Regions from separate parts of the Streptomyces sp. NPDC086077 genome, predicted to be linked through region 1. Evidence: riboswitches for the same ligand, from Rfam matches in the RefSeq annotation. Region 1 holds a riboswitch; the other holds the start of a gene.
The links. Region 1 has a riboswitch for cobalamin ahead of AB0O67_RS03635 (prenyltransferase/squalene oxidase repeat-containing protein). Riboswitches for the same ligand answer to the same signal wherever they lie in the genome.
Positions count from the first base shown of each region.

Region 2: linked by a shared signal. The riboswitch ahead of AB0O67_RS35710 (ribonucleoside-diphosphate reductase subunit alpha) and the one ahead of AB0O67_RS03635 (prenyltransferase/squalene oxidase repeat-containing protein) in region 1 are both predicted to bind cobalamin.

Region 1 is NZ_JBFBJT010000007.1:34,783-37,980, reverse strand. It holds gene AB0O67_RS03640 (SCO2322 family protein) at 1-431, opposite strand, end outside; gene AB0O67_RS03635 (prenyltransferase/squalene oxidase repeat-containing protein) at 428-1,648, opposite strand; cobalamin riboswitch at 1,766-1,891, opposite strand; gene AB0O67_RS03630 (MBL fold metallo-hydrolase) at 2,210-3,198, opposite strand, start outside.
Region 2 is NZ_JBFBJT010000240.1:3,144-6,341, reverse strand. It holds gene mctP (monocarboxylate uptake permease MctP) at 1-967, shown strand, start outside; gene AB0O67_RS35715 (GNAT family N-acetyltransferase) at 1,076-1,582, shown strand; cobalamin riboswitch at 1,599-1,776, shown strand; gene AB0O67_RS35710 (ribonucleoside-diphosphate reductase subunit alpha) at 1,899-3,198, shown strand, end outside.

The DNA.
Region 1 (3,198 bases):
TAGCGCAGAGGCTTGGCGACCGCCGCCAGGGCGTCCGCCGTCGTCCCGTCCGGGGCGAGCCGGGCGCAGGCCGTGCGGGACGCGGGCGGGGTCTCGCCGGAGGGGGCGTCCGACGCCGTGCCGAAGTCGATGACCAGGGCCACCCGCTTCTGGCCGTCCCGCGCGGGGGTGCCGGCGCAGATCGTCGTGAAGCCGGCCTCGCCGCGCGGCTGGGAGGCGTCCTGGGAGTCCTCGCTGACGGCGAAGCGGAAGCCCTGGACGGAGCCGTCGGCGGGGCGGGCGGTGGAGGGACCCTGGGTGGCGTACGTCCACGCCTCGCCGTCGCGCTCCCAGAACGACCAGTAGCGGTAGCCGGTGGCCTGGGCCGGGCCCGTGCCGCCCGCCAGGGCGATCAGGAGAGCGGTGAACAGGAGCGCCGCACGGCGTGTCACGGCTGCTGCTTCCGGTTCCGGCCGCTGAGCAGGAAGCCGATGCCGACACCGGCGACCAGGCAGACGCCGACGTACCACCAGACACCGAAGCCGTCCTCCGACTCGGACTTGGCGTCGCTGTCCGCGGCGGCGGTCTGCTTCGCGGCCTGCGGGGCGGGCCCCGACGCGCCCAGCAGCCGCACGAGGTCCGTGCCGCCGAAGTCGCGCGGGTCGGCGCCGGCCGCGTGCGCGGCGAGGATCAGCTGGGCGTGGGCGGCGGGGCCGCTCTGCCTGGCCCACGTGGTGGCGTTCCGCTCAAGCCACTTGAGGGGCCCGGCCGCCTGCTCGGCACCACCCTGGGCGGCGAGGGCCACGACGGCGTCGGCGGTGTTGCCGTAGTCCGGCTGGTCCTCGGCACCGGCGAGCGCCGACATGAGGTGGCCGTCCGCGGCGAGCGCGTCGGAGAGGTAGGAGGCGCCGTTCGCGGCGGCCTGCTCGGGGGTGAGGTCGTCGCCGTCGGTGCAGGAGGGCGCGGCCCCGGTGCCGGCGGCCTCGGCGGTCAGGCCCTTGCCGAGCGCGCCCAGCACACCGGCCGCGGTGGCGTCCGCGTTGGCGGCGAGGGCACCCTTCTCGTCCGGCTGGTAGGCGAAGGCGCCGGCGCCCTTGTCGTCGTCGCACGGTATGGCGAACGTCAGCAGGGCGTCGAAGGGAGACCTGCCGCCCTTGACGACGTCGTTCGGCTGTTCGCCGGCGGCGGAGAGGGCGCCGATCACCAGGGAGGTCGAGTTGGCGTCGCTGGGGCTGCCGGCGGTGTAGCCCCAGCCGCCGTCCTTGTTCTGCGCGGACTTCAGCCACGTGACGGCCTTGCCGGTGACGGCGTCGTGCCCGCCGAGCGCGGCGAGCGCCTGCACGGCGGCGGAGGTCATGTTGGTGTCGACCGGCGTCCTGGCGTCGCAGGCTTTGGCGGTGTCGGCGCGGTACGGCGCGAACGCGCCGTCGGCGCACTGCTGTCCGGCGAGCCAGTCCACGGCCGAGGCGGCGGGCCGCACGCCGACGGCGTCCTGGGCGAGCAGGGCGAGCGACTGGCGCCACACGCCGTCGTAGGTCGGGTCGCCCGTGCCGTACAGGCCCGAGGGCAGCGACGGCGAGGGGCTCGCGGCGTGGGCGACCGGGGTCGCGGCGGCACCGATCACTGCGGTGACGGCCAGGGCCGCTGCGCTGCGGCGGACGACGTTCATGATCGGCGGGTGCCTCTCCCTGCGGGGGAGCCGCGCAGCACGGGCAACCCCCGGGCGGCTCGGCTCCGTATACCTCGACGGTGCCGTACACCGGCCGGTTGCCGGTGCACTTGAGCCGGTCACGCTTCCGTGCGGGGCGGTCCGGCTCACAGCCTCGGCTGCTCACGGTTGCGGGTCAGCGCCGGATTTGCACCGGCTTTCCCCCGTACGGGTGTGATGACGACCGGGCCACTCTACCCGCCCGTAGCCGAACCCCCCGTGGGGCGCCGGTCACACCCGGCCGGGGCTAGGCGCGGGTCCTGACCAGGCCCGCCGCACGGCAGCGGCCGACCGGGCCGGACTCGTGGCCGTGTGCCGGCCGAGCGCGCACGGCCCCGGCACGGCGGGCGGCGGCACGGCCCCGCGGCGCCGTAGTCGCGGCCACGCCATGCGAACTCCCGTGGAGGACAAGGGATGAGAGAAGGGGGCAGGAAGTACGAGCGGCGGTGGCCGCCGTCGTCCGGGGACCGGGCCGAATCCACCGGAGGTCCGGCGCGGGCTCGTCCAGGTGCCGCGAAGGCCTCAGACCGCCACGTACGTGACCGGATCGCTCCCCGGCACCGCCTCCGCCCGCCCCAGCTTCACCAGGCGGCGCAGATGGGCCTCCGCCTCAGAGACGGCGATGTTGCGGGAACCGTAGGGGATATGGGCCCAGGGGCGGTTCCAGTCCATGCGCTCGGCGAGCTGCCAGGGGGTGAGGGGCTCGGTCAGGAGCACCAGCAGACCGGTGAGACGCGCCTCGTGATGGGTGAGCAACTCCGCCACCCGGGCAGGGGCGTCGGTGAAGGCGTGCTGGTGCGCCGGGAGGACCTCGGCGGGCCCGAGGCGGGCGACGCGCTCCAGGGAGGCCAGGTAGTCGCCGAGCGGGTCGGTGACGGTCGTGTCGTCCGGGTCCTCGTACAGGCCGATGTGCGGGGTGATCCCGGGCAGCACGTGGTCGCCGGAGAACAGGCGGCCGTGGCCCGGGAGCCGGGCAGGGTGCTCCTCCTCCAGGTGCAGGCAGACATGGCCCGGCGTGTGGCCCGGCGTCCAGATCGCGCGCAGCCGGCGGCCGGGGAGGTCGAGCAGCTCGCCGGGGACGATCTCGCGGTCGGGGAGGGCGGGGGAGAGGCCGGGGAGGCGGCCGCGGGCGGTGCGCAGGGGGGCGATGTGGGCCTCGGGGGCGCCGGCCGCGGTGAGCTTGTCCGCCATGTACGAGAACCAGTGCTCGGGACGGGCCTCGTGCGTGCGGCGCACCACCGCCGCGTCCGCCGCGTGCATCGCGATCCACGCCCCCGACGCCTCCCGCACCCGGCCCGACAGGCCGTGGTGGTCGGGGTGGTGGTGGGTGACGACCACGCCGTGCACCTCGGCGGCCGAGGTGCCGCACGCCGCGAGCCCCGCGGCGAGGGTGTCCCAGGACGCCGGATCGTCCCAGCCGGTGTCGATCAGCACCGGGCCGGCGTCGGTGTCGACGACGTGCACGAGGGTGTGGCCGAGGGGGTTGCCCGGGATGGGGACCTTCAGGGACC
Region 2 (3,198 bases), on a different contig from region 1:
CATCCCGATCAAGCTGGGCGGCTTCGACGACATCTTCGCCGCGGCGAACGACAAGTACACGGAGGCCGGTGCGGGCGGACTGGTGCCGACCGCCGCCTCGCAGTGGACGTACGCCACGCTGGCACTGGGCTCGGCGCTCGCCCTGTTCATGTACCCGCACAGCGTCACGGCCGTGCTGTCCAGCCGCAGCCGGGACGTGATCCGCCGCAACTCCACGATCCTGCCGCTGTACTCGCTGATGCTGGGCCTGCTGGGCCTGCTCGGCTTCATGGCGATCGCGGCCGGCATCAAGGTCGAGAACGGCCAGCTGGCGATCCCCCAGCTGTTCGAGACCATGTTCCCGGACTGGTTCACCGGCGTCGCGTTCGCGGCGATCGGCATCGGCGCGCTGGTCCCGGCGGCCATCATGTCGATCGCGGCGGCCAACCTCTTCACCCGCAACATCTACAAGGACTTCCTCAAGCCGGACGCCACGCCCGCGCAGGAGACCAAGGTCTCCAAGCTGGTGTCCCTGCTGGTGAAGGTCGGCGCCCTCGTCTTCGTCCTCGGGATGGACAAGACGGTCGCGATCAACTTCCAGCTGCTGGGCGGCATCTGGATACTGCAGACCATGCCCGCCCTGGTCGGCGGCCTGTTCACCCGCTGGTTCCACCGCTGGGCGCTGCTGGCAGGCTGGGCGGTCGGCATGACCTACGGCACGGTCGCGGCGTACGGCGTCGCCTCCCCGACGCAGAAGCACTTCGGCGGCTCCTCGGCGGAGATCCCCGGCATCGGCGAGATCGGGTACATCGGCCTCACGGCGTTCGTCCTGAACCTGGTGGTCACGGTGGTCCTCACCTTCGTCCTGAAGGCCGTGAAGGCCCCCGAGGGCGTCGACGAGACGAAGCCCGGGGACTACACGGCGGACGCCGGCGACCCGGGAGTCCAGGTGGAGCTGCCGCCGGCGACGGCGGGAGCCGCCCACTGAGACGCGCCCCGTAGGGGCGCGGGGACTGCACGACCAGCCCACGGACAACCCGCAGCGGGCCGCCGGCACTGAGCCACACGGCGGCCCGCTGTCGTACACACTCCCCCCATGGACATCGAAATCCGCCCCGCGCGCCACGCCGAGTTCGCCGGTCTCGGCGAGATCACCGCGCAGGCCTACCTCCAGGACGGCCTTCTGGACTTCGGCGAGCACGACGAGTACCTCGGCGAACTGCGAGACGTCGCCAAGCGCGCCGCCGCCGCGGAGGTACTCGTGGCCGTCGAGCGCCAACGTGTCCTGGGAGGCGTCACCTTCGTCCCGTCCGGCGGCCCCATGGCCGACATAGCCGGCCCCTCGGAGGCCGAGATCCGTATGCTCGCCGTCGCCCGGGAGGCCCGCGGCCGAGGCGTCGGCGAGGCCCTCGTGCGCGCCTGTCTCGACCGCGCCCGCGCCGTCGAGGGCTGCACCGGGATCGTCCTGTCGACCCAGCGGACCATGCGCAGCGCCCACCGCATCTACGAACGACTGGGCTTCACCCGCACCCCGGAGCGCGACTGGAACCCCCTCCCGGACCTCGACGACATCACGCTTCTCACCTACCAGTTGACGCTCTGAAGTCATCGGCGACACAACATATGGGGGTGCCGTCGGCACCCGGCACTAGATGTATGCTCATGCTCGCTGTCGCCGCAGGGGAATCCGGTGCGAATCCGGAACTGTCCCGCAACGGTGTACTTGCGTGTGTCCGCCCTGAAAAGGGGGTGCCCGCCTGGTCAGTCCGAGGACCTGCCGACAGCGCGCCCGGCCGTCCGGCTCGGGCGCCCTGACGTCCGGGTCTCGTGGAATGGGCCGGTGGACGCGACGCCCTGTGCGCTCGTGTGCTGCCCCCTGCCCTCCGCAAGGCCCCGTGCCGAGCGAGGGAGAGCCCCACGTGACCATCGCGCCAGCCGAACCGGCCGCAGCGACAACGGTGGAAGTGGAACCCGACGGTCCCGGAACCGCGTTGCTGCGGACCCTGACCGAGCTGACCGCCGACCTCCCCGACGCCGATCCCGGCCGGGTCGCCGCCGCCGCGCTGCGTGGCCGTTCCGCCCGGGCGGACGAGAGCGAACTGCGGGAGCTGGCCACGGAGGCCGCCGCCGGCCTGATCTCCGAGGACCCCGCCTACTCCCGTCTCGCCGCGCGGCTGCTGACCGGCTCCATCGCCGCCGAGGCCGCCTCCCAGGGCGTCACGTCCTTCACGGAGTCCGTCGCCGTGGGGCACCGGGAAGGGCTGATCGCCGACCGTACGGCCGCGTTCGTGCGCCTGCACGCCGACCGCCTGGACACCCTGATCGACCGGAACGCCGACGACCGCTTCGGCTACTTCGGCCTGCGCACCCTGCACAGCCGCTACCTGCTCCGGCACCCGATCACCCGCAAGGTCGTCGAGACGCCCCAGTACTTCATGCTGCGCGTCGCCGCGGGTCTCGCCGAGGACGACACCACCCGGTCGCTGGACGAAGTCGCCGCGCTCTACGGGCTCATGAGCCGCCTCGACTACCTCCCCTCGTCCCCCACCCTCTTCAACTCCGGCACCCGGCACCCCCAGATGTCGTCCTGCTACCTGCTGGACTCCCCCAAGGACGAGCTGGACTCCCTCTACGAGCGCTACCACCAGGTCGCCCGGCTCTCCAAGCACGCCGGCGGCATCGGCCTCTCGTACTCCCGGATCCGCTCCCGCGGCTCCCTGATCCGCGGCACCAACGGTCACTCCAACGGCATCGTCCCGTTCCTGAAGACGCTGGACGCCTCGGTCGCCGCCGTGAACCAGGGTGGCCGGCGCAAGGGTGCGGCCGCCGTCTACCTGGAGACCTGGCACTCCGACATCGAGGAGTTCCTTGAGCTGCGGGACAACACCGGTGAGGACGCCCGCCGCACGCACAACCTCAACCTCGCGCACTGGATCCCGGACGAGTTCATGCGGCGGGTGAACGCGGACGCGCCGTGGTCGCTGTTCTCGCCGTCGGACGTGCCCGAACTGGTCGACCTGTGGGGCGAGGAGTTCGACGCGGCTTACCGCGAGGCCGAGAGGAAGGGCCTGGCGAAGAAGTCGCTTCCCGCCCGTGAGCTGTACGGCCGGATGATGCGCACCCTCGCGCAGACCGGCAACGGCTGGATGACCTTCAAGGACGCCGCCAACCGCACCGCCAACCAGACCGCCGAGCCGGGCCACGTCGTCCACTCCTCGA